4 regions of the Arthrobacter sp. LAPM80 genome follow, and region 4 is predicted to be linked to each of the others. Evidence: riboswitches for the same ligand, from Rfam matches in the RefSeq annotation. Region 4 holds a riboswitch; each other region holds the start of a gene.

The links. A riboswitch is a leader RNA that binds a small molecule or an ion and turns the genes downstream of it on or off. The one in region 4 is predicted to bind S-adenosylmethionine.
Region 1: linked by a shared signal. The riboswitch ahead of AAGW05_RS08215 (DUF1737 domain-containing protein) and the one ahead of AAGW05_RS07710 (bifunctional o-acetylhomoserine/o-acetylserine sulfhydrylase) in region 4 are both predicted to bind S-adenosylmethionine.
Region 2: linked by a shared signal. The riboswitch ahead of AAGW05_RS02775 (hypothetical protein) and the one ahead of AAGW05_RS07710 (bifunctional o-acetylhomoserine/o-acetylserine sulfhydrylase) in region 4 are both predicted to bind S-adenosylmethionine.
Region 3: linked by a shared signal. The riboswitch ahead of AAGW05_RS00900 (aminotransferase class V-fold PLP-dependent enzyme) and the one ahead of AAGW05_RS07710 (bifunctional o-acetylhomoserine/o-acetylserine sulfhydrylase) in region 4 are both predicted to bind S-adenosylmethionine.

What each region holds. Positions count from the first base shown of each region.
Region 1 is NZ_JBCHVD010000006.1:82,502-86,706, reverse strand. It holds gene AAGW05_RS08230 (UDP-N-acetylglucosamine 1-carboxyvinyltransferase) at 1-586, shown strand, start outside; gene AAGW05_RS08225 (O-succinylhomoserine sulfhydrylase) at 695-1,906, opposite strand; gene AAGW05_RS08220 (rhodanese-like domain-containing protein) at 2,028-2,420, opposite strand; gene AAGW05_RS08215 (DUF1737 domain-containing protein) at 2,417-2,677, opposite strand; SAM riboswitch class IV at 2,760-2,880, opposite strand; gene AAGW05_RS08210 (Pr6Pr family membrane protein) at 2,994-3,617, shown strand; gene AAGW05_RS08205 (aminodeoxychorismate lyase) at 3,619-4,205, opposite strand, start outside.
Region 2 is NZ_JBCHVD010000002.1:82,866-87,070, forward strand. It holds gene AAGW05_RS02760 (LOG family protein) at 1-423, shown strand, start outside; gene AAGW05_RS02765 (VIT1/CCC1 transporter family protein) at 471-1,565, opposite strand; gene AAGW05_RS02770 (biotin/lipoyl-containing protein) at 1,772-2,002, shown strand; gene AAGW05_RS02775 (hypothetical protein) at 2,037-2,330, opposite strand; SAM riboswitch class IV at 2,343-2,454, opposite strand; gene AAGW05_RS02780 (sodium:solute symporter) at 2,622-4,145, opposite strand.
Region 3 is NZ_JBCHVD010000001.1:207,749-211,953, forward strand. It holds gene AAGW05_RS00895 (class I SAM-dependent methyltransferase) at 1-151, opposite strand, end outside; gene AAGW05_RS00900 (aminotransferase class V-fold PLP-dependent enzyme) at 334-1,746, opposite strand; SAM riboswitch class IV at 1,789-1,902, opposite strand; gene hisN (histidinol-phosphatase) at 2,044-2,859, opposite strand; gene rsgA (ribosome small subunit-dependent GTPase A) at 3,036-4,154, opposite strand; gene aroA (3-phosphoshikimate 1-carboxyvinyltransferase) at 4,158-4,205, opposite strand, start outside.
Region 4 is NZ_JBCHVD010000005.1:178,028-182,232, reverse strand. It holds gene AAGW05_RS07715 (Tex family protein) at 1-2,220, shown strand, start outside; SAM riboswitch class IV at 2,450-2,566, shown strand; gene AAGW05_RS07710 (bifunctional o-acetylhomoserine/o-acetylserine sulfhydrylase) at 2,642-3,961, shown strand; gene metX (homoserine O-acetyltransferase MetX) at 3,998-4,205, shown strand, end outside.

The DNA of each region.
Region 1 (4,205 bases), on a different contig from region 4:
CCTGATCACCGCCGGTATCGTGACGAAGTCCGAGGTCACCGTGACACGCGTTCCCATTGAGTTCATGGAAATTGAACTCAAGGTGCTCGAGCAGATGGGCTTCCGCTACCTCAAGTCCCCCGAGTACATGGCCCGCAACGGCAAGACCCGCCTGGTGGACATCACCACCTTGCCGTCTGAGCTGAAGGCCGCACCGGATAAGATCCACGCCATGCCGTTCCCGGGGCTGAACATTGACAACCTGCCGTTCTTCGCCGTGATCGCCTCGTGCGCCGAGGGTACAACGCTCATCCACGACTGGGTCTACGAGGGCCGCGCCATTTACCTGACGGAACTGAACCGCCTCGGCGCCGGCGTCCGCCTGCTTGACCCGCACCGCATCGACATCAAGGGCCCCGTCGCCTGGCGTGCAGCGGAAATCGGCTGCCCTCCGGCCCTTCGCCCCGCCGCCTGCATCCTGCTGGCCATGCTGGCCGCGAAAGGCACGTCCGAACTGCGCAACATTTACGTGATCGAGCGCGGCTACGAGGACCTGGCCGAGCGCCTAAACACCATCGGCGCCGAGATCGAGTACTTCCAGGACTGATCCGCGCATAAAGTACGACTCCGCGCATAAAGTACGACGTCGGCGGGTGACCGTCAAGGGAAGGGGCCCCGCCGCCGTCGTGCTTCCAGCCTCAACGAGGCGGGCCGGCTAGATTGCGGCCAGGGCCCCGGCCAGATCGGACTTGAGATCCTCGAGGTCCTCCAGCCCGACCGACAGGCGCAGGAAACCGTCGGACAGCCCGATCGCGGCACGACCCTCGGGACCCATGGCGCGGTGCGTCGTGGTGGCCGGGTGGGTGATGAGGGACTTCGCGTCGCCGAGATTGTTGGAGATGTCGATGACCTGCAGCGCATTCAGCAGTGCAAACGCCGCATCCTTCCTGGTCCCACCGGCAGGAGCAGCAAGCTCGAAGGTCAGCACAGTGCCGCCGGCCTTCATCTGCTTTTTGGCCAGCTCGAATTGCGGGTGCGATGGCAGGTGCGGGTACAGCACGCGCGCAACCTGCGGCTGCGCCTGAAGGAACTCACCCAGGGCCAGCGCGTTGTTGCATGAATGGTTGACGCGCAGGCTCATGGTTTCAAGGCCCTTGGTCAGCACCCAGGCATTGAATGAAGACAAGGCGGGCCCGGTGTGGCGCATCAGGTTCCTGACGGGGCCGTCAATGAATTCCTTCGTGCCAAGGATCGCCCCGCCCAAAACCCGGCCCTGCCCGTCAATGTGCTTGGTGCCCGAGTACACGATGATGTCAGCGCCGAAGTCGCCGCAGCGCTGCAGCAGCGGGGTGGCGAACACGTTGTCGGCCACCACCTGGGCGCCGGCGGCGTGGGCGAGGTCGCACACCGCCTGCACGTCAACGATTTCCTGCATCGGGTTCGACGGCGACTCAAAGAACACCGCCGTGGTGGGCACCGACAACGCCTCGCGCCACTGCTGAAGATCCGGTCCGTCAACGAACACCGTCTCCACGCCCCAGCGCGGGAGCAGTTCGTTCAGGATCACGAAGCAGGAGCCAAAGAGCGAGCGAGCAGCCACCACGCGGTCCCCGGCAGCCAACAGCGCACCCAGGGCCGTGAACACGGCCGACATGCCCGACGCCGTCGCAAAGCACGCCTCCTTGCCCTCGAGCAGGCGCAGCCGTTCCTGAAACGTTGCCACCGTCGGGTTGCCGTAGCGCGAGTACACGAACCTGTCGACCTCGCCGGTGAACGCCTGCTCGGCGGCCTCGGCGGACTCGTACACAAAGCCGGAGTTCAGGAAAAGGGCTTCGGAGGTTTCCTGAAAGTTGGTGCGGTCAAGCCCGCCACGCACGGCCCGGGTGTCCTGGGCCCACGTGGCTGCGTGCTCGTTAAAGTTGCTCAATTGCGTTTCCTTGGCTGTCGCTGGTGGTGCGTACTTGTTTTAAGCACGACGGCGGCACAATCGTCGGACGATTGGCGTACCGCGGTGCTGTGTGGGCGGTGCGTTGGGGCTCAGTGGCGTGTCAGTGCCAGGGCAGGTTGCGGTTCTTCCAGCCGTTGGCCACCCTGTCGCCGTAGCTGTCGGGCACGCCCTCAAAGCCCTCGAGAATGTTGTAGGCCGTGTAGCCGGCGGCCGTTGCGGCCTCGGCTGCGGCAATGGAGCGCGCTCCCGAACGGCACAGGAACACGAGTGGCTTCCCGGTGGGCACGGCTGCCTGCAGCTGGGTCAGGAACTGGGGGTTGTTCGTTCCGTCGGCCAGGTTCCACTGGATGAAGACAGGCTCGGTGTCCAGGGTTGAGGTGTCGGGGACGCCGATGTGGGCCCATTCGCCGTCGGTGCGCACGTCAACGAGGACGGCCCCGGCAGCCACCCGGTCCCAGGCCGTGTCGGGGGCTAGGTCGCCGGCGTAGCTCATGCGATGCCCTCGCCATCGAACTCCAGCTCGGCGTCGAGGTCATCAACGGCATTGGCGACTGCGGCATCGCTGGTGGCAATTGCCTGCGGGAGAACCACTGCCTGGGCCGCGATCACCGAGGTGCCGTTGAACGTCACCGCGGGCCCGCCGTGCAGGACGTAGCCGTCTGCCAGGGCTTCGGAAATACGCTCACAAAAGGAGCGGTCGTCGGGGCCGGTGATGAGCCGGTAGGCCAGGGGGGATTCTTCCGCGGACATGATGTCTCCTCATTGCAAGTGGCTGGCATTTGCAAGCGGACGCTGGTGGCGGTGCTTAATACAAAGGGCTCCACCGCAGGAGGGTTCGCGCTTGCAAACATCAGCCGTTGGTAGCTGGGTTTGCCGAGTATTCACCTGAGGCACCCCGCCGGAAAGAGGGTTGCCGGCCAGCAAGTCAGGGCTTTGTGCTGGCACTCATTACTCCCCTTGAAAGTAGCACATCCACCCCCGCAGGCACCCACTAGTTCCAGAGTGTGGCACAACGTGACGCCGGGGATGCGGGGCGGTGACGCCGTGAACTGGCAGAATAGGCTCCATGACCTCCAGCCGCGCCTTTGCCGCCGTCCGTTTCCTGTGCGGGGCGGTGACGCTCATTGCCGTCGGAACCCAGCTGGGTATCCACATCGGCCACGGCTTCAGCGTGTTGAACTTCTTCAGCTATTTCACCAACCTCTCCAACATCTTCGCCGCCGTCGTCCTTGTCGTGGACTCGGTGCTGACGTGGCGCGGGAAAGATTTGGGGCCGGCGTGGGCTTTGCTGCGCTGCATCTCGGTGGTGTGCATGGCCCTGGTTGGCATTGTCTTTAGCGCGCTGCTGAGGGACGTCGATCTGGGCTCCCTGCTTCCGTGGATCAACACCTGGCTGCACTACGTCATGCCTGTCGCGGTGGTGGCCGATTGGCTGATCCAGCCGCCCCGCCACGGAATCCCGCTCAAGCGCGTGGCCGTCGCGGTGGTGTTTCCGCTGGCATACCTGGCCTATTCCCTGACCCGCGGCGCCGCCACAGGGTGGTACGCCTACCCGTTCCTGAACCCGTCGGACGGCGGATATGCGGGCGTGCTGCTGACCTGCCTTTTCATCGCCGTGGGTTTTGTGGCGATGACGCTGCTCATCATGGCACTGGGCAACCAGCTGCGCAGGAAATTGCCCGTGGCGTAGTTCAGAGGGTCTGTGCCAGCAGCGCCGAGAGTTCTGCGCTGAGCCGTTCCCGGATGTCCCTGGTGCCGATTTCCGCACCGTCGATGGTGTTCACTGGTGCCAGCAGACGCATGCTTGAAATGAGCCACACGGCGTCGGCGTCGAGCAGGTCCGCGGGGGTCACGGGGCCGTAGCCAAGCTCCCATCCTGCAGCCTTCGCCGCGGCAAAAAGTGCGCCCTGCGTTGTGCCGGGCAGGATCCCGGTGTCAAGGTGGGGGGTGATGAGCCGCTTGACGGGGACGCCCGAGTCGTCGGATATGTGTGCCAACAGAACGGACGACGTGGGCCCCTCCAACACGAGCGAGTCGCCACTGGTGAAGATAACGTCATCGGCGCCCAGCTTGTGGGCGTGGCGCAGGGCGGCCATGTTCACCGCATAGGAAAGGGTCTTGGCACCCATGAGCAGCCACGGGGCGCGCGCGGCAAGGTCGCTGTCGTAGCCGCGGTCAAGCAGGAGAACGTCCAGCCCCTTGGCGCGCTGCTCGGCCAGTGCAGGGGAAACGGCTGAAACCTGCACCCAGGCTGTGGGGGCGTTGGCGCCCTCGGGTC
Region 2 (4,205 bases), on a different contig from region 4:
TCGGTCACCGAGTGGGCAAGGGCCGCGTTCGAGGTGGTCGAGGAATACCCGCAGGGGGCGCCGACCCTTGGCATTCCCACCTGGTTCTACGGTCACGAACCGCCCAACGTCTTTGCCACGAAAATTGCCAAGTACTTCACCAACGCCCTGCGCGAGGCGGTCCTGCTTGACAGGTCCCGGGGTGGCATTGTGTTCCTGCCCGGCGCCGCGGGGACGGTTCAGGAGATCTTCCAGGACGCGTGTGAGAACTACTACGCCGCAGAGGGCGCAGTCGCCCCCATGGTGCTGGTGGGTCGGCGCTATTGGGAGGAAGAGGTGCCCGTGACGCAGCTGTTGACAACATTGGCCGCGGGCCGTGCCATGGCGGCCCACGTGCACATTGTGGATTCAGTGCAGGAGGCTTGCGCCGTCGTCGCCGGTTAGCCGCCTGCGGGCGCCGGGCACTCCCATCCTCACCGGGAACTGCGGGATTATGACCCGATCAGGCCGCCAGACGCCAGGCCGAGAAGGTACGTCGCGGCGGCGGCTCCCATGCCGATGCCCAGCTGGCGCAGGCCGCGCCACAACGGGGAAGCGCCCGAAAGCAGGCCCACCACGGCGCCAGTTCCCATGAGTGTGATGCCGACAAGCACGCAGGAGAGCAGGAGCGCACCCATCCCTGTCAGGCCAAAGAGGAACGGAATGATGGGGATGATGGCACCCGAGGCGAAGAAGCAAAAGCTCGACGTCGCGGCCCCCCACGCGGTGCCGAGGGTCTCGTGCTCGTCGACTTCCTCGAACTTGTCCGGCTGCAGCGACGTGCTGGGGTCGCAGTCGCAGCTGTACTGGCCCAGGCGCTCGGCCGCACGGTGTTCCGCAGTTTCACGGGACATGCCGCGCGCCAGATAAACGAGTACGAGTTCGTTGTTCTCAAGATCCAGGGAGGGGGCCGCTGTCAGCGTAACCTGGGTCGGCTGGGAAGCGTCGATCAGCTCACGCTGGGACCTGACGGAGACATATTCCCCGGCGCCCATGGACAGTGCACCCGCCAGCAGACCGAACACGCCGCTGAACAGGACCACTTGGCTGGACACCCCGGTCGCCCCCATGCCAACAACAAGTGAGAGGTTGCTGACAAGGCCGTCGTTTGCGCCGAAAACCGCGGCACGGAAGGATCCAGAAAGGCGGATGCGTCCACGGGTTGCCAGACCGCGGACAACCTCCTCGTGGATTGCCTCGTCGGCAGCCATGGTGTCGGTGGCGTCGGCGTCAGTGGCGTAGGGGGAGCGGGACTCCGCGCGTTGGGCCAGTGCCAGCACGAAGACCGAACCAAAGCGCCGGGCCAGCAGGCCAAGCAGGCGGTTGTGCAGGGATGGGTGGACGGGCTTTTTCGCGTGTTCGCCCAAAAGCCCGAGCCAGTGCTGCTCGTGGCGGCCCTCGGCTGCCGCCAGGGAGAGCAGGATGGTCTGCTCCTCACCGTCACGGCGCATGGCAAGGTCACGGTATACGGAAGCTTCAGCGCGTTCGTCGGCCAGGTATTGGCGCCAGCGCTTGATTTCAGCGGCTGTTGGTATGCGTTCAGGCACGGTGATGCTCCTCAAAGTCAGCCATCACTGTAGCGCCTTATTGGCCGTAATAGTGGCCGGTGGGCCTAGGGAAGCGGTTTCGGTCCGCCGCAATTCTGGCCGGGGCCTGCGCCCGACCGATCCATTCCCTGCGCCGAGGAACTGGCATAGGCTGTGTAGCCAACGGCCGTCCGTATCGGCGCCGCTGTCCTGAAGGCGGTTGTCGAATGCCCGAGATCCTGTTCCCGATGATGACGGGAGACGCCTCCGAGCCTGGCGTGCTGTCCACCTGGTACGTAGCCGACGGCGATCCGGTGCAGGAAAAGCATCTCCTCGCCGAGGTGTCCATTGACAAGGTCGACGCCGAAATTTACTCCCCGGCGGCCGGAACGGTCCGCCTGCGGGTCGCCGAGGGGGACGAAGTTGCCCAGGGGGCCGTGATCGCCGTCATCGAATGACAGGGGACAAGCATGCCGCCGCGTCGGGACAGCCCTACTGTTTCGCCAGCCTGAAGCCGACGCCACGCCCGGCCCGCACTCCTGTCTGCGCCACCGTGACAACCAAGGTGCCGATGCCAGGAATCCACCTGGCCGGGCGCACCGCCTGGGTCAGCGCCTGCACCAGTTGTTCTGCCTCCGCAGACCAATAGGCATGGTGTCCTGCGGGCGTGACAAACGTAACGGTGCCAAGATTCAAGTCCACGGCAGGAAGTACGGGGATGCCGGATGGACGTGCCAGAGCGCCGGCCTGAAGGGATTTTGCGGGTGCCACATTTGTAACAGTCATGGTCAGGACCTTTGTGTGCTCTTGCCTGCGCCGGACGGCAGCGGGCCGCTTCGTCATCTGAACCACCCATGAAGCCTGGGGTTGGCGTGCGACCAGTCGGAGCTTGGCATCGCATCTCTTGAAGTTGGAACAACACTACTCCCGTCGCATGCGGCAGCGGCTGGCGGCGTCATATATGACGTAGCCAGCCGCCGTCGTACTTTAAGTAACCAGCCCGCAAAAAACGACGAGCAATCACGATCTCTGGGTGATTGCTCGCCGTTTTTTGCGGGCTGGTTGCAAAGCGGGAGGCTACTTGGAGGCAACCGTTTCAATGTCGTCTGCATTGGAGTCGGTGGATGCTGCTGCCAGGCGGTCGTCCCAGGCCTTGCGGATGTGGGCCGGGGTTGCCGGGGTCCGCAGGGAAACCACGACGTAGACCACAAGCGCGGCGATGAGGCCGAAGTAGATGGGCTCGTTGGCGTAGATGCCATCGGCACTGGGGATCGCCCCTGTGGCGTACAGGACAAGCAGGACGATGGTCAGGACGCAGCCGACAGCGATGGACCAGGCGGCGCCCAGGCCGGTTCCGCGCTTCCATACCAGGCCACCGATGATGGCGACGAGCAGGCCGCCGACAAGGATGTCGTACGCGATGGTCAGGGCAAACACCACGTCATTGACCACGATGGAGATCAGCACCACCACGATGCCAAGGACCAGCACATACAGGCGGTTGGCGTTCACGTCGTGCTCGGGGTTGGAGGTGTCAGAGCTGTCGATCTTCTTGCCGAACCAGCTGGCCACGAACGGGACGACGTCCTTGCGTGCCACCGTTGCGGCGGCGATCAGGGAGCCTGAGGCCGTGGACATCATGGCAGCGACGGCGGCGGCCAGAACGATGCCGCCGATGCCCATCGGCAGCAAGTGGGTGGCAACTTCGGCATATACAACGTCCTTGCCCAGGGTGGCGACATCAATGTCGGGGAGGGCCACACGGGCTGCCAGGCCGATCAGGGCGCCGGCAACACCGTACAGGATGCAGTACATGCCGGCCGTGGCGCCGCCCCAGCGGGCAACTTCGGGGGTGCGGGCGGTGAAGACTCGCTGCCAGATGTCCTGGCCGATGAGCAGGCCCAGCGTGTAGACAACGAAGTACGTGATGATGGTCTGGGTGCCGATGCCGTCCCACTGGAAGAAGCTTGCATCAACGCGTTCCTTGATGCCGTCAATCCCGCCGGCTGCATTCCAGGCGAAGGGGAGCATGAGGAGGAAGACGCCGACTGTCTTGATGACGAACTGCACCTGGTCGGCCAGGGTGATGGACCACATGCCGCCAATGGTGGAGTAGACCAGCACGATGGCGCCACCGACGGCGATCGCCAGCCAGCGGTCCCAGCCGAAGAGCACCACGAAGATGGTGGCGTAGGCGCCGGTTGAGGTTGCCGAAATCATGATGGTGTAGGCCAGCATGACGATGCCTGAAACCTTCGTTGTTTCCTGGCCGTAGCGCAGGCTCAGCATTTGTGAGACGGTGTAAATCTTCAGTTTTTGCAGGGTGGGTGCGAACAGCACGCTCAGCAGCAGCACGCCGACGCCGATGGCGACCACCAGCCACATGCCCGAGATGCCGAACTTGTAGCCGAGCCCCACGCCGCCAACTGTTGACGCGCCACCGAGGACGACGGCGGCCATGGTGCCTGTGTACAGGAAAGGGCCAAGGCGGCGGCCGGCAACGAGGAAGTCACTGTTGCTCTTGGTCCGCGACTTGCCCCACCAGCCAAAGGCCAGCATGGCGACCAGATAGAAGGCGACTATGGCAATATTTAAGTCCATGTGATGCTCCAGTGCGTGAAATAGATGGGATCCCCCGGAAGTATTGCCTCTAAAGCAACA
Region 3 (4,205 bases), on a different contig from region 4:
CGGGAATTCTTGCACCCTCCAGCAACCACTGAAGGGATTCGGCAGGGTAGCCCGGACGGATCTTGTCGTAGTGGCGCCCGCCCTCAAGGAAAGCCGCGGCCATGTCCCTGCGCCGTTCCGCGTCAAAAACCGGTCCGCCTGTGCCTGCCATGGTGCTCCTGAAAAGTTGTGCCGGATGTGCCGTTCAACTTTACCCGCCCCCCAAACGCTCGGTTACATTCGGTGCTTGTTGTGGCAACGCTCGGTTGGTTGATAACCGAGCGTCTGCTGCAAACCCGCAGAAAGTAACCGAGCGTCTGGCGCAAGCAGACCGAAAGTAACCGAGCGTCTGGGTTAGGCGGCGGCGCAGGGGGCTGCGCCCGCGGTGCCCGGGGTGTTCGGCGCCCATTCGGGGTAGGACCTGTTGTCGTTGGCGGGTACCCAGCGGCCGGCGTCAACGACGTAGTCCCAGCCCAATCCGTCACGCAGCAAGGTGGTGATGCCGTCAATGAGCCGCTGCGCATCCTCGCTGCGGGATCCGACACCAAAGCTTGCCCGCAGGGATCCGGAGGGAAGGCCGAGGCGGTTCAGCAGCGGGTGGGCGCAGAACTTGCCGTCGCGCACGCCCACGCCGTGCTCGGCGGAAAGGTATGCGGCGACCAGTCCGGCGTCGTACCCGGTGACCGAGAAGTTCACGACGCCGATGCTGCCGCAGCCAGGGTGGGTGGCGGAGTCGGAGAACAGGGAGTGGACGTTGACGCCGTCGAGCGCCTCGAAGCCTGCCACGAGGTGGGCGCGCAGGAGCTGTTCGTGGTTGTGCCAGTCGTCCGCGTCAAGGCCGGCAAGGACGGTGGCTGCCTTGGCCAGGGTTGCGGCGCCGAGGACGTTGGGGGAGCCGGCCTCGTGGCGGGCGGGGCCGTCGGTCCAGGTGGTCGATTCGAGCCGGACCTCCCGCACGGCGCCGCCGCCGGCGAGGTGGGGTGTGCCGGCATCGAGCCAGTCGGGTCGGCCAACCAAGACGCCTGAACCAAACGGCGCATAGAGCTTGTGGCCCGAGAATGCCAGGTAATCGATGCCGCTGGCAGTCAGGTCAATGCGGCGGTGCGGGGCCAGCTGGGCGGCGTCGACCACGATGCGTGCCCCGTATTGGTGGGCCAGGGCGGCCAGTTCCGCCACAGGGAGCACCTCGCCCGTGACATTCGAGGCACCCGTGACGGCCAGCAGAAGGACGTTTCCGGCGCGCAGCTGCGTCTCAACGCGGGCAAGGGTCGCGGCGATCGATGAGCCGGCGACGACGGATCGGTGCGGCAGCGCCTGCCACGGCAGCAGGTTCGCGTGGTGCTCCAGGTCCAGGTACAGCACCTCGCCATGTGCGTTGGAACGGCCCTCGACGTAGCCGCGCTGCTTGAGGATGCTGTCGACGCAGCCGGCCAAGAGGTTCAGTGAGTCCGTCGTGTTGCGGGTGAAGATGACGGTGTCGTCCTCACGCGCGCGCACAAATTCAGCCACAATGCGGCGCGCATTTTCATACACGGATGTGCTGACCTGCGAGGCGAATCCGGCCCCGCGGTGCACACTGGCGTAGTAGGGGAGCACCTCGTTCAGGTGGGCGGCCACCTCTTCGACGGCCGGGGCCGACGCCGCGTAGTCGAGGTTGGCGTACCGCACGTGGCCGCCCTGGATCAGCGGGGCGGCCAGATCCTGGCCCACGACCGGCAGCAGGGGTGAGTCGGCGAGGGTGGTCTTTTCCAACAGGGCATGGCTCATGAAAAAATTCCTTCAACGGAAGGACCCCTGGCGCTGCCAAGGAGTCCGCGCTTGCCAAGACCGCTCCGGCCTGGCCAGGTCGTCACCCGGGGCACCCCGCCGCGAAAGGAGGGTTGCCGGCCAGCAAACCGGGGTTTAGCGCTGGCACTCGTGACCTATGCAAAGAAGATTAGCCCAAGATCCGCGCCTGCGCATCTATTACGTTGCGTAACGCGGCGGGCCCGGCGAACGGTGGGAAAAAAGAACGACGGCGGGAGGCCGCCGTCGTTCTTAACCCACCTGTGCTGGGGCGTGGAGCTAGCCCAGAAGGTCATCCCAAGCCGGGTTAAGGCGCTGCAGCACCTCGGTGTGGAGGATGGAATTGGTGGCAAGGGCGTTGCCGCCGAAGGGGCCGTCGGCGCCCTCGAGCGAGGTGAAACGGCCCCCCGCCTCGGTGATGATCGGAACGAGCGCGGCCATGTCGTGGAGGTTGAGTTCGGGCTCGCAGGCGATGTCGACGCTGCCCTCGGCGACCATGCAGTACGACCAGAAATCGCCGTACGCGCGGGTGCGCCAGACGTCGTCGGTGAGGGAGATGAACTCGTCGCGGTTGCCGCGCTCGGCCCAGCCCTTCAGGGACGAGTAGGACATGGAGGCGTCCTTGAGCTCGGAGACGTTGGAGACGCGGATGCGCGTGGCGGCGGCGAGCGACCTGCCCATGTAGGCGCCGGTGCCCTGCGCGGCCCACCAGCGCTTGCCCAGTGCGGGGGCGCTGACCAGCCCGACCACGGGGACGCCGTCGTCAACGAGTGCGATCAGCGTGGCCCAGACGGGGACTCCACGGACGAAGTTCTTTGTGCCGTCGATGGGATCGATGATCCAGCGGCGCGAACCCTGGCCCGTGCTGCCAAACTCCTCGCCCAGGACGGCATCGCGCGGACGTGCCCGGGCCAGCTGACTGCGGATCGACTCCTCTGCGGCCTTGTCCGCATCCGTCACCGGGGTCAGGTCCGGCTTGGTCTCGATGGCCAGGTCAAGGGCCTTGAAACGGGACATGGTGAGGGAATCCACGCTGTCGGCCAGCACGTGGGCCAGGCGGAGGTCGTCGTTGTAGGTCTGGTGTTCGATCGTCATGTAGATCACGCTATCGTGGTTTGCGCCAAACACCCGGTTAGACGCCGGTCGTGGCACCCGAACGCCTGCACAATGCAGGTGGCCCGCTCCGTTATGCGTTGAGTTCGAGGTTGGACCCGGCGCATAAACCGTTATGCGCCGAACCCGGGTGTGAGTCCGGCGCAGAAGAGGACGGGTCAGTCCGTGACGCCCAGTTCCTTTTCAGCGGCCCGGCCCTCTGTCCGATCGCTTGTGCCCAGCAGACGGCGCAGCGAGGCAAGGCGGGCAGGTCCCGACGGACCGGCGTGACCTGCTGCAACGTACGGGTCAAGCCCGCAGTTCACCGCTGCGGTGTCGTGCTTGCAGCCGCGTTCGCAGTCGTCAGTGCCTGGTTGGAGGTCGGGGAAGGCATGCAGGATCCTGTCGGGATCCACATGGGCCAGCCCAAAGGAGCGGATGCCGGGGGTGTCGATGATCCACGAGCCCGGCAGCGCATCCTGCAACTGCAGGGCGAGCGCGGAGGAGGACGTGTGGCGGCCGCGGCCCGTGACGGCATTGACTCCGCCGGTGGCCCGCTGAGAACCTGTCAGGGCATTGACCATGGTTGACTTGCCCACACCCGAATGGCCAACAAGCACACTGACCTTCCCGTCGAGGTAGCCGTGCAGCTGCTCCACCGCGCCGCCAGCGAGCAGTGCGGAGTCGCCGTCGTCGCTGCGCGCATCAATGCCCGAGGCGCCGTCGGCTGCCGTGCGGCTGATGATGACAGTCATGTCCAGATGCTCGTAGTTGGCCAGCAGCTCGGACGGGTCCTTGATGTCTGTCTTGGTGATCAGCAACAGCGGGGCGATGCCTGCGTCGTAGGCGGCAACCAGGGCGCGGTCGATGAAGCCTGTGCGTGGCTCCGGGTTGGCCGCGGCCACGACGATGACAAGCTGGTCCGCGTTGGCCACCACCACCCGCTCGATGGGATCGGTGTCGTCGGCGCTGCGGCGTAGCAGCGTGCGGCGCTCCTCGATGCGCACAAGCCTTGCCAGGGTGTCGGGCTTGCCGGTGGTGTCGCCCACGAGGGATACGAAGTCTCCGGCCACCACGGGATTGCGCCGCAGTTCCCTGGCCCGTGCTGCGATCAGGGTGCGTTCGGAGGGCTGGTTTTCATCCACGATGGCCGTGTAGCGCCCGCGGTCAACCGTGACAATCCGCCCGATGACGGCGTCCTCGTGGGCGGGCCTGTCCTTGGTGCGCGGCCGGCTGCCCTTCTTGTTGGCCCGCACGCGGACATCGGACTCGTCCCAGTTGCTGTAATCCTTTGCCATGTCCTACGCTCCGGCTTTAACCGCCGCGGTCTGTGCGACCATGGCCGCCCA
Region 4 (4,205 bases):
GGCAAGCTGAGCACCGAACTGCGCCGGGCCATCGACGCGGCCGACTCAAAGGCCCTCCTCGAGGACCTGTACCTTCCATATAAGTCAACCCGCAAGACCAAAGCCGACGCCGCCCGCGAGGCCGGACTGGAACCCCTGCTCGACGCGCTTCTAAAAGACCCGTCACGGTTCCCTGCGGTGGAAGCGGATTCCTTCGTTGACGCAGGCCGCGGCGTGGCCACCGCTGATGACGCCCTCGCCGGGGCACGGTCCATCCTGATTGAGCGGGCGGGAGCCGACGCGGCACTCGTGGGGGAGCTGCGCGAAAGGCTGTGGAAAAAGGGCCGTCTTCGTTCCTCGGTGAAAACCGGCAAGGACGCCGAGGGCGAGAAGTTCAAGGACTACTTCGACTTCGCCCAGCCCCCGCACACCCTGCCCAGCCACCGGGTCCTTGCCCTGCTGCGTGGCGAAAAAGAAGGTGTGCTTTCCCTCGACCTGAGCGAGGGTGACCCCCGCGACGCCGACGCTCAGGCGCAGGCCCGGGCCGGTTATGAAAACGCGGTGGCCCACTCCCTGGGCATCGTCGATTCCGGTCGGGCCGCCGACTCATGGCTCATGACAAGCGCCCGGCTCGCCTGGCGCACCCGCGTCCTGACCCGCCTTTCAGTTGACCTGCGCGTGCGGCTTTTCCAAAGTGCGGAGGAGGAATCGGTCCGGGTCTTTGCCGCCAACCTGCGTGATGTGCTGCTCGCCGCGCCCGCCGGAAACCGGGCCACCCTCGGCCTGGATCCGGGCCTGCGCACAGGAACCAAGGTTGCCGTGGTTGACGGCACGGGCAAGGTCGCCGCCACCGACACCATCTACCCCCACGCTCCGGTCCGGAAGTGGAATGAATCCCTGGCCACTTTGCTCGCCCTTGCGCAAAAGTACGACGTCGAACTTGTCGCCATCGGCAACGGCACGGCCAGCCGGGAAACAGACAAGCTCGCCACCGAACTCGTGGCAGAGCTCAAGCGCATCGCACCGGAACGCCAGGTGACAAAGCTCGTTGTATCGGAGGCAGGCGCCTCCGTGTATTCGGCCTCGGCACTTGCCGGCGCGGAACTGCCCGGCATGGATGTGTCCCTGCGCGGCGCCGTGTCCATTGCCCGACGGCTGCAGGACCCGCTGGCCGAACTGGTCAAAATCGACCCGAAGTCCATCGGGGTGGGCCAGTACCAGCACGACCTCACTCCGGCGAAGCTTGAACGCTCCCTCGGCGCCGTCGTGGAGGACTGCGTGAACGCCGTCGGCGTCGACCTGAACACGGCCTCGCCCGCGCTGTTGGCGAGGGTTGCCGGCGTCGGGCCGCTCCTGAGCGAGAACATTGTGGCCCACAGGAACGAAAACGGCCCCTTCACCAAGCGCCGCGAGCTGCTCAAGGTCGCCCGGCTGGGACCGAAGGCCTTCGAGCAGTGTGCCGGATTCCTGCGCATCACCGGGGGAGCGGAGCCGCTTGACGCCTCGAGCGTGCACCCGGAGGCGTACGGCGTAGCGCGCAAGATCCTCGCCGCCGTCGGCGCCAAACCGGCCGACATCGCCGGCGGTGTCGGCGCGGTTGCCGCCGTGAACCCTGCCGATTTTGTCGACGGCAGCTTCGGCCTGCCCACCATTGCTGATATTGTTTCCGAGCTGCAAAAGCCTGGCCGCGACCCCCGCCCGCGCTTCGAAACGGCAACCTTCACCGACGGCGTCGAGAAGATCACCGACCTGCGCCCCGGCATGATCCTTGAAGGTACGGTCTCCAACGTTGCAGCGTTCGGCGCGTTCGTGGACATCGGTGTGCATCAGGACGGGCTGGTCCACGTATCGGCCATGAGCAAATCCTTCGTGTCTGACCCGCACACAGTGGTTAAATCCGGGCAGGTGGTCCGGGTCAAGGTCCTGGAGGTCGAGCCCGAACGCAAGCGCATCTCCTTGACCCTGCGCCTGGATGACGATGCTGCTTCCCCTGGTGGTACTTCCAAGCACGACGCCGGCTCCCGCACCCCGGTGCGCAGCCAGCCGCGCGCCGGGGGCCAGGGCGCCCAGGGTCAGGGCGCCGGGGCGGGCCGGAGGGGGCCGGGACAGGCTGGCGCGCGGCCCAACGCTGCCCCGCCGTCCGCCACGAAGGCCGCGCCGCCGTCGGCCACGAAGGCCGCCCCGCCGTCGGCCAACACCGCCATGGCCGAGGCGCTGCGAAGGGCTGGATTGGGCAAGTAGGCCCCGTACGCAACTCAACGCTGCCACGAGTGTCCACATATCGTCGTCTTGAACCGCCGCAGCAACGGCCAAGCGACGTCAAGTGGACACTCACGGAACGTGGCGCCGCAGTCAGCCACTTGTTCGCCATGAACCACTTTTTGGGCCGAATTTCAAGCAGATGTTCGCGAAAAGTCATAAACTCGTCACAATCTTGCGGCGGAGAGGTGTTTCTTCCACACTGGAAATAGGTCATGAGTGTCAGCAATTAGCCCCGGCTTGCTGACCGGCAACCCTCCATCCGCGGTGGGGTGCCCCGGGTGAAGACCTGGCACCGAACCGACCGGTTCCGGTGCAAGCGCGGGCCATCGACGCCAGAGCCCTGCACGCACGATGCGCAGGAGGGCTTTGCTGCAGGCCTCTAGTGTGAAGGAATACATCCATGAGCAACGGTTGGTCATTTGAAACCCGTCAGATCCACGTAGGCCAGGAGCCGGACGTCACCACCGGTGCACGCGCCCTGCCGATCTACCAGACATCATCCTTCGTTTTCCCCTCAGCCGAAAGCGCCGCAGCGCGGTTCGCCCTGGCCGAGCTGGAGCCGATTTACACCCGCATCGGCAACCCCACCCAGGACGCCGTCGAACAGCGCATCGCCAGCCTCGAAGGCGGTGTGGCGGCCCTGCTGCTAGCCTCAGGCCAGGCGGCAACCACTTTCGCCATCTTGAACCTTGCCGAAGCCGGCGACCACATCGTCTCCAGCCCGAGCATCTACGGCGGAACGTACAACCTGTTCGCCAACACCCTTCGCAAGCTCGGCATCGAGGTCACCTTCGTTTCCGACCCCGATGACCTTGACGGGTGGCGTGCAGCCGTGCGCCCCAACACCAAGGCCTTCTTCGGCGAGGTTGTCTCCAACCCGCGCCAGGACGTCCTTGACATTGAGAACATCAGCGCCATCGCCCACGAGGCAGGTGTGCCGCTGCTGGTGGATAACACCCTGGCCACCCCGTACCTGATCCGCCCGCTTGAATGGGGCGCCGACATCGTCATCCACTCCGCCACCAAGTACCTTGGCGGCCATGGCAACGCCATCGCGGGCGTGATTGTCGACGGCGGCAAGTTCGACTTCGCTGCCAACCCGGAGAAGTTCCCCGGCTTCAACACCCCCGATGATTCCTACAACGGCCTGGTCTACGCCCGCGACCTGGGTGTGGGCAGCGCACTGGGTGCCAACCTGGCCTACATCCTCAAGGCCCGGGTGCAGCTGCTGCGCGACCTGGGCTCCGCCGTCGCACCCTTCAACGCCTTCCTCATTGCCCAGGGCATCGAAACCCTGAGCCTGCGCGTCGAGCGCCACGTGAGCAACGCCGTCGCCGTGGCGAGCTGGCTGGAGGAAAACGAGAACGTCGAGGCCGTGGCGTATGCCGGTATCCCCTCCAGCCCGTGGTTCGAGCGCGGCCGCAAGTACGGTCCCAAGGGCACAGGCGCCGTCATCGCCTTTGACATTGTGGGCGGGGCCGAGGCAGGCAAGCGCTTCGTCGACGGCCTTGAACTGCACTCACATGTTGCCAACATCGGCGACGTGCGCTCCCTTGTCATCCACCCGGCGTCGACCACCCACGCCCAACTTTCACCGGAGCAGCAGCTTGCCGCCGGTGTCCGCCCTGGCCTGGTGCGCCTCTCGGTGGGACTGGAGAACATCACCGACATCCTCGCCGACCTCGAAGCCGGGTTCCGCGCCGCAAAATCCGTGAGCTAAATGACTCACCTGATTCATACGGCGACGGAGCAGAAAGTGTTTTCCCCTGAGACTGAAACCGGCACTCCCGAGCCGGCCGGCACCTCCTGGGCTGCCGCCGTCGGCCAAGGCGGCGGGCTGCTGCGCTCGATCCATATCGGTGCGCTGCCGCTGGAAGCCGGGGGCATCCTGCCCTCGGTGACCATGGCCTTTGAATGCTGGGGAACGCTCAATGAGGCTGGCGACAACGCCGTCCTCATTGAGC